Regions from separate parts of the Pantoea deleyi genome, predicted to be linked through region 2. Evidence: predicted binding sites of a transcription regulator. Region 2 holds the regulator's gene; the other holds the start of a gene.

Region 1 (4,427 bases), 960 kb from region 2:
TCGACGGCGTGATTTTATCGCCGTAGAGGATCGCCTTGCCGTTGATGTTACGCGCCGCACGACCGATGGTCTGGATCAGCGAGCGCTCAGAGCGCAGGAAGCCCTCTTTGTCCGCGTCCAGAATCGCCACCAGCGACACTTCCGGCATATCCAGCCCCTCACGCAGTAAGTTGATGCCGACCAGCACATCAAACTCTCCCAGACGCAGGTCGCGGATAATCTCCATACGCTCGACGGTGTCGATATCCGAGTGCAGATAGCGCACCTTCTCGCCATGTTCGGTCAGATACTCGGTAAGATCTTCCGCCATACGCTTGGTCAGCACCGTCACCAGGATACGTTCGTTGATCGCCACGCGCTGGCGGATCTCCGACAGCAGATCGTCGACCTGGGTGCCCACGGGCCGCACTTCGATGATCGGATCCAGCAGGCCGGTCGGACGCACCACCTGATCCACCACCTCGTTGCCCGATTTCTCCAGCTCATATTTGCCCGGCGTCGCCGAGACGTAGATGGTCTGCGGGGCCAGCGCCTCAAACTCTTCAAACTTCATCGGACGGTTATCGAGCGCCGACGGCAGGCGGAAACCATACTCCACCAGCGTCTCTTTACGCGCCCGGTCGCCTTTGTACATGCCGCCAATCTGCGGGATGGTAACGTGGGACTCATCCACCACCAGCAGGCCATCGGCGGGCAGGTAGTCAAACAGCGTCGGCGGCGCTTCGCCCGGTCCGCGCGCAGAGAGGTAGCGCGAATAGTTTTCGATGCCCGAGCAGTACCCCAGCTCGCTCATCATCTCCAGGTCAAACTGGGTTCGCTGAGTGATGCGCTGCTCTTCCAGCAGTTTGTTGTTCTCCAGCAGCACCCGGCGGCGATCCGCCAGCTCCACTTTGATCTCCTCCATCGCCTGCAGGATGCGTTCGCGCGGCGTCACGTAGTGCGTTTTGGGGTAGATCGTGAAGCGCGGCACCACCGAATCAACCTGGCCGGTCAGCGGGTCAAACAGCGACAGCCGCTCCACCTCTTCGTCGAACAGCTCAACCCGCAGGGCGATATCGTCCGATTCCGCCGGGAAGATGTCGATCACCTCGCCGCGCACCCGGAAAGTACCACGCTGGAACGCCTGGTCGTTGCGGGTGTACTGCAGCTCGGAGAGGCGACGCAGGATGCTGCGCTGATCGATGATCATGCCACGGGTCAGGTGCAGCATCATTTTCAGATAGAGATCGGGATCGCCCAGACCATAAATCGCCGAAACCGAGGCCACCACGATGACATCGCGCCGCTCCAGCAGCGCCTTGGTTGCCGAGAGACGCATCTGCTCGATGTGCTCGTTCACCGACGCATCTTTTTCGATGAAGGTGTCGGAGCTGGGCACGTAGGCTTCCGGCTGATAGTAGTCGTAGTAAGAAACGAAAAACTCCACGGCGTTATCCGGGAAAAACTCTTTCATCTCGCCGTAGAGCTGGGCCGCCAGCGTCTTGTTCGGTGCCAGTACCATGGTCGGACGATTAAGGTCGGCAATCACGTTGGCGACGGTAAAGGTCTTGCCGGAACCGGTCACCCCCAACAGCGTCTGATGGGCCAGTCCATCCTCCAGCCCCTCTTCCAGGCGACGGATCGCCTCAGGCTGGTCGCCCGAAGGTTTAAAGGCGGAGTTCAATTTAAAGGCTTTACTCATGAATGCAGTTCCTGCTGGAGAAGTCGGCGGGCAGGCACTTATTTTACTCTGCTATGGTGATTTTGCCAGAAAAAAATACTGGATATAAAAACAGTAATGGTGCAATGTGGAGGCGAGAGGCGCGATCATTGCCGCCTCGGCAATGACGCTGACCCGGTGCAAAGTTTGTTGCGCAAGGTTATCCCCAGGAGAGGATCGGATTTAACATTTGTCAATAGAACGTCATAAAATTACAGTTCGGTTACCTGACAGAGAATTTGCAGGCTTGTTTTTTGATAACCAACTGATTTTATTAGCGTAAGGCTATAAGGCCAGATTCTCATCATTATGTTACCAGGCCCCGTATTTCCTCGCTTCCAACTGGTTTTCATGACCTAATGCACAAGGTTATCCACAGGAATGGTGGATAAGTGACGGCAGCCCCGCCGCCATCAGCTGTGTATAATTTTTCCCTGCCCGCCCGCGGCCCCGAAAATAATTTTTTTTGCGTTAAATTTCGCGCGGGTCAGTGACGGATAATTCTGCAATTTTGCGCTGTCGCCTGGCCCGTCACGCAAAATTTCACCAATCCACTAAGATTCTTAATCAGATGTCCTGCTTCTTCACCGCCCGCCTGCACCAGAAACAGTGCTTCGCAGCACTGCAAAAGTGCAGGCGCGTGGTTGCCGTGGGAAATTGATAAGTTTTTCTCACCTTTCTTTCCGGAAGCAGGCCGCCGCCGCCGCAAAACAGGGCCATTTTCAGATCTGGCCTGGTAATTGCAGCATCTCATCGCGCCACCGGAATCTGTGCGCGCGAAGCGGCAATGGCAAGACGACCGTTGCTGATGACTGGGTTGCCAGACGACAGAGAGCGGAAGCAATCAGGCTAATGATCGGGAAGGAGAGTGTCAGATGCTGAGTTTACGTTCGGTCAATCAATTTTACGGTCAGAACCATATTCTGTGGGATGTGGACCTGGACCTGTCGCCTGGCACCTGCACCGGCATTCTGGGTCGGCCCGGCATGGGGAAAACCACGCTGGTGAACTGCATTATGGGCAGGCTGCCGATTAACAGCGGCTCCATCTCCTGGAAAGAGGATGGCTCCCCGCCGGAAGATCTGCTGCTGCAACCGGCTGAACAGCGGGCGCAGATGGGCATTGGCTATGTTCCGCAGGGGCGTCATATTTTTACCCAGATGAGCGTGGAGGATAATCTGCTGATTGCGCTGCTGGCCGGTGCCAGCCAGCAGGATCGCCACCGCGCCATTCCCGAAATGGTCTTCGATCTCTTTCCCGCGCTCTACTCACTGCGCCAGCAGCGCAGCGGCGATCTGCCCATCGATCAGCAGCAGCAGCTGGCCCTGGCGCGCGCGCTGGTGCTGCAGCCCAAGCTGCTGATTCTGGATGAGCCGACCGACGGCATGTCACCGTGGCTGGAAGAGGAGATGGGTAACCTGATCCGCCGGCTTAACCTGGACTACGGGCTGACTATCCTGCTGCTGGAGCAGCGTCTGTCGCTGATCCGCCGGGTGGCCGACTATTTTCTGCTGCTGCACCGTGGCCGTAACGTGGCGCAGGGCAGCATGGCGCAGCTGGACGACCACACCGTCGATAAATGGCTGACCGTGGCCTGACAGGCCGGCGCAGGAGCGCACAGCACAGCCTGGCGGACAGGGTGTGCTGCGCACGCCGGAGAACGATGAAAGGCTGACCCGGCGCTTACTCCGGCAGTGTCAGATAGTGACCGCAGTCGGCCTGCTGCGCCGCCTCGGTGAACCAGGGCAGCGTGCCCAGACAGGGGGCCGGCAGGCGGTTTTTCAGGCTGGTGAGATACTCCGCATAGCGCCTGCCCGGTGGCTCGACGGTGTTGGCGATCCAGCCCAGCAGCGGCAGGCCGCGCGCCCGTATCGCCTCTGCGGTCAGCAGGGCGTGGTTGATGCAGCCCAGCTTAATCCCCACCACCAGAATCACCGGCAGTTGTTCGCTGACCACCCAGTCCGCATAGGTATGCGTTTCAGACAGCGGCGTGTACCAGCCGCCCGCGCCCTCCACCAGAATCCAGTCTGCCAGCGGCTCCAGCGCCGCCAGCCCGGCCGACAGGGCCAGATGGGTGATCGGCCTGCCCTCTTCGGCGCTGACGATGTGCGGTGAGGTCGGCTCCATAAACGCCATCGGATTGACCTGCTGATAGGTCAGCGGCACGTTGCTGTAGCGCTGCAGCGCCAGGGCATCGCTGTTGCGGATGCCGTCCGGCGTCAGCTCACAACCGGAGGCCACCGGCTTGTAGCCCGCGCAGCGATAGCCTGCGGCGGCGGCGGCCTGCAGCAGCGCGCCGCTGGCGACCGTTTTACCGACTTCGGTGTCAGTTCCGGTAATAAACAGGCGTTTCATGATGCGGTTACTCCATAGATTAAATGGTAACTCAGACGATAGCCGTGCCGATCGCGCGGCCAGTGCGCCTCCAGCTGGCTGAGACGTTGTCGGGTTAAGATCTGGCCGTCGCGCCCCTGATGCAGATGGGTTGCCCCGATCCCCTTCAGGGATCGCATCGCGCTGAGTGCGTCGGGAAAGTGCAGCGTCACCCGCTCCGAGGTGCAGCAGAGTTGCTGAGCGTGGCAGGCTGCGGCAATCTGCGGCTCGCTGAGAAAGCGGTTGGCGTGCGGCATGGCATCCAGATGTGACCAGGCCTCATGCACCTCCTGCAGCGACCCGTCGCCCAGCGTGGAGAACAGCAGCACGCCGCCGGGCCGGAGTACCCGCCGGA
Region 2 (4,427 bases):
GGGTGCCGGTTTTCGGGTCCAGCAGGCGACCGGTGCGTGAACGGCCCCCTTCGACAAAGTACTCAACCGAATAGCCGCGGGTAAACAGCTCGCCCAGGTATTCGCGGAACACCGTGGCGTAGAGCTTGTTACCTTTAAAGGTACGACGGATAAAGAATGCGCCCAGACGACGGAAAATCGGGCCTGCCGGCCAGAAGTTAAGGTTGATCCCGGCGGCGATATGCGGCGGCACCAGCCCCTGATGGTAGAGCACATAGGAGAGCAGCAGATAATCCATGTGGCTGCGATGGCAGGGCACATAGACGATCTCATGGCCATCCTGCGCCAGCTGACGCACTTTTTCGCCGCCGTTGACGTTGATGCCCTGATAGAGGCGGCTCCAGAGCCAGCCCATCACCCGGTCAGTCACACGAATCGCTTCGTAGGAGAAGTTGGCCGCAATTTCTTCCATCATCTCGATGGCATTCTGCTGCGCTTTCTCGTGGGAGATTTTTTTGCTGCGCGCTTCATCTTCGACGGCTTTCTCAATCGCTTTGGATTGCAGCAGACGATTAAAGAGATCCTGACGCGCCGGTAAGCGCGGGCCAATCGCGGCCAGCCGCTGACGGGCAAAATGAATACGGGCCACGCGGGCCAGCTTCTGGGCGATCGACTTGTCCGTTCCGTGTTCGGTGGCCATGCGGCGCAGCGAAACGGTCGGCGAGAAGCGGACAAAACTGTCGCGCCCGTGCCAGATGACGGCAAAGAATTTCTGTACCCCGTTCAGGACGCGCAGATGTGGCGTTGCCTCACCCTGAACTTCACGTCCCGGTGCGCGGCCAAACATCACGGTGACCGGCAGCATCTGAATATCCAGCGTGGGATTGTTTCGATGCAGGTCGAGGTAGTCGTGAAAGATTTTCACGGATTCGACGCTGGGCACAAAATAGGGGAAAACGCGCGGGCCGTCGTGAATAAAGACGTGACGCGGCAGCAGCGCGCCGTCAATCTCCAGCGGAGAGAGCGGATCGGGCAGATGATGTCGCAGACACTGGGCGCGCAAAGTCAGTAAGTCAGCCTTCGAATCGTAAGGCAAAACATACATAATAGGTCGGGTCGGGTCCAGACCATGTTCTGAAACGGGATCGGCCGGAATGGCCTTACTTTTTACCAAAAACGACAGTGGTAAATTAAGCAGTTTGTAATAAAGTTTACGCCAACCTGACATAGACAACATGAAGCCTCTTGTTAGCAAAGCGCCGCAAGCATACCAGAAAGTGCAGCGAAGATCTGTGGTGGTGCCAATTGCACGCAGCCCAGACATTGACGTCAATACGATGAAAGGGTTCCCCCATCATGGCAAATAATGCCACCGGACTTATCAGAATAGTTAAAGCCGCAGGTTACTCATGGCAGGGGCTGCGTGCCGCCTGGCAGCATGAAGCGGCATTTCGTCAGGAAGCGCTGGCCGCGCTGGCCGCCATCGTCATCGCCTGCTGGCTGGACGTGGATGTGGTCTCCCGCATCCTGATGATTGGTGTCGTAGTGCTGGTCGTCATTGTCGAAATCCTTAACAGTGCCATTGAAGCGGTGGTCGATCGCATCGGTCAGGAGCATCATCCGCTGGCCGGTCGGGCGAAAGATATGGGATCGGCCGCGGTGCTGATCAGCATTCTACTGGCTCTGTTTGTCTGGATCGCGCTGCTCTGGACACATTTGCGATAAGCGTTCCATATCGCGTCGGAAGCCGCGTTTTGCGGGACAATCGGTTTCCATTTCGCCAATACCTGTATATACTCACAGCGACTGTATAAACAACCAGGGGGCGGGATGAAAGCATTAACCAGCAGGCAGCAGCAGGTCTATGACCTGATTCGCGACCATATTACTTCAACGGGCATGCCGCCTACGCGTGCCGAGATTGCCGCGCAGCTGGGATTCCGTTCGCCGAATGCGGCAGAAGAGCACCTGAAAGCGCTGGCGCGTAAAGGCGTCATCGAGATCGTGTCCGGTGCCTCGCGCGGCATCCGTCTGTTGATGGAAGAAGAAGCCTCAGAAGGCTTACCGCTGATTGGCCGGGTTGCTGCCGGTGAGCCCATCATGGCGCAGGAACATATTGAAACCCACTACAAGGTGGATCCGGGCCTGTTTAAGCCGTCGGCTGACTTCCTGCTGCGCGTCAGCGGAATGTCGATGAAAGACATCGGGATTATGGATGGCGATCTGCTCGCGGTGCATAAAACCCAGGATGTGCGTAATGGTCAGGTCGTCGTGGCGCGCATCGATGATGAAGTCACGGTGAAGCGCTGGAAAAAGCAGGGGGCTATCGTCCATCTGCTGCCTGAGAACAGCGAATTTGACCCGATCGTGGTTGATACCCGTGCTCAGTCGCTGACCATTGAAGGTCTGGCGGTGGGCGTGGTTCGCAACGGCGAGTGGCTCTGATTTCTCTGCCTGCGTGCATTCGCCCTCTCTGATGCTATTCTGTCTGCCCTAATTTTGTCGCGGCCCTCTTTGCGCAGCGACACTGAGCACGGAACGGCGAATGCGCGTTATCACGGCAACCGATAAAAATCTCTGGCGGCTCGCGCTGCCGATGATCCTTTCAAATATCACCGTGCCCTTACTGGGCGTGGTCGATACCGCAGTTATTGGTCATCTCGACAGCCCTGTCTATCTTGGCGGCGTCGCGGTCGGAACCACCGTCACCAGTTTCCTCTTTATGCTGCTGCTTTTTCTGCGGATGAGCACCACCGGTCTCACGGCGCAGGCGCTGGGTGCGGGCGACAAAACGGCGCTGGCGCGGGCGCTGGTTCAGCCGCTGATGATTGCGCTGCTGGCTGGCGTGCTGTTTATCGCCTTACGCTATCCGATTATCCGGCTGGCGACGCAGCTGGTCGGCGGCAGTCCCGAGGTCCTGGCACAGGCGGCGCGATTTATTCAGATCCGCTGGCTCAGCGCGCCGGCCACCCTCGCAAATCTGGTCATTCTGGGCTGGCTGCTGGGCGTGCAGTATGCGCGCGCGCCGGTGATCCTGCTGGTGGCAGGGAATCTGGTGAACATCGTGCTCGATCTCTGGCTGGTCATGGGGCTGCACTGGGGTGTCGCAGGTGCGGCCACCGCCACGGCGCTGGCCGAATACATCACGCTGGGCGTCGGCAGCATCATGGTCTGGCGGGTGCTGAAACTGCACGGCATCACGCCAGCCCTGCTGAAACAGAGCTGGCGCGGCGACAGTGCCCGGCTGCTGCGCCTCAACCGGGATATCATGCTGCGCTCCCTGATGCTGCAGCTCTGTTTCGCGTCGCTGACCGTGCTCGGCGCACGGCTCGGCCCCGATGTGGTCGCGGTTAACGCCGTGTTACTGATGTTCATTACCTTCACCGCCTACGCACTGGATGGCTTCGCCTATGCGGTAGAGGCGTTTGCCGGTGAGGCGCATGGGGCAAAAGATGGCAGTAAACTGCTGCGTGTCTGGCACGCCGCCTGTCGTCAGGCGGTGGCCGTCGCGCTGTTCTTCTCGCTGGTCTATGCGATCGCTGGCCCGCAGATCGTGACGCTGCTGACCTCGCTGACGTCGCTGCAACAGACCGCCGATCGCTACCTGGTCTGGCAGGTCATACTGCCGCTGGCGGGCGTCTGGTGTTATCTGCTGGATGGCATGTTCATCGGCGCCACGCGTGGTCGCGAGATGCGCAACAGCATGGTGATGGCCGCCGCGGGCTACTTCCTGACGCTGCTGAGCGTACCGCTGCTGGGCAACCATGGACTGTGGCTGGCGGTAACCGTTTTTCTGGTGCTGCGCGGCCTGACGCTCTGGCTTATCTGGCGCAGGCACTGGCGTCACAACAGCTGGTTTGAAGCCTGATTCAGTCGTGCTCACAGAGGTATACAGATAATTCTGTATTATTCTGAGTCCCGGAATAAAGCAACTACAATTAACTTCATACGGCGCAGTTAAGTAGCGCTTTGTATCGAGGTTATGACGAGTAGCCAGATAATTAAACCCCGAGGATTGGAGGTCTGCCATGAATAAAGACGAAGCGAGCGGCAACTGGAAGCAGTTCAAAGGCAAGATGAAAGAGAAATGGGGCAAGCTGACCGACGACGATATGCAGGTGATCGAAGGTAAACGCGACCAGCTGGTAGGTAAAATTCAGGAGCGTTACGGCTATGCAAAAGATGAAGCAGAGCGCGAAGTAACGGACTGGGAAACGCACAACAAAGATCACCGCTGGTAATCGACCCTCTGTTCCGGTGAGCCCTCACCGGAACACGCTTCAGGCGCTGACACCTATCCCCGTTTTCCCCGCTTTTTGCCTTCATCCTGATGATCATGTTCGCAGTTTTCATGATGCGTACAGGCTGCCACTTCCGCACAGTTTTTACACAGTCCATGCGCTTCAATCACGCTATGGCGCAGAGCAAACTGCGCTTCCCCCGCCAGC

Evidence for each region. Region 2 encodes LexA, which represses DNA repair genes until DNA is damaged. Its sites were predicted from a motif close to TNCTGTATGTACATACAGNA; they were not measured.
Region 1: uvrB (excinuclease ABC subunit UvrB) is a predicted target of LexA. The motif match lies at 1,758-1,777, and genes of this name have one in related genera.

The regions. Positions count from the first base shown of each region.
Region 1 is NZ_CP071405.1:2,785,065-2,789,491, forward strand. It holds gene uvrB (excinuclease ABC subunit UvrB) at 1-1,681, opposite strand, end outside; gene J1C59_RS13120 (ABC transporter ATP-binding protein) at 2,575-3,297, shown strand; gene bioD (dethiobiotin synthase) at 3,383-4,054, opposite strand; gene bioC (malonyl-ACP O-methyltransferase BioC) at 4,051-4,427, opposite strand, start outside.
Region 2 is NZ_CP071405.1:3,747,122-3,751,548, reverse strand. It holds gene plsB (glycerol-3-phosphate 1-O-acyltransferase PlsB) at 1-1,207, opposite strand, end outside; gene J1C59_RS17635 (diacylglycerol kinase) at 1,336-1,704, shown strand; gene lexA (transcriptional repressor LexA) at 1,810-2,424, shown strand; gene dinF (MATE family efflux transporter DinF) at 2,525-3,847, shown strand; gene J1C59_RS17620 (CsbD family protein) at 4,008-4,220, shown strand; gene zur (zinc uptake transcriptional repressor Zur) at 4,274-4,427, opposite strand, start outside.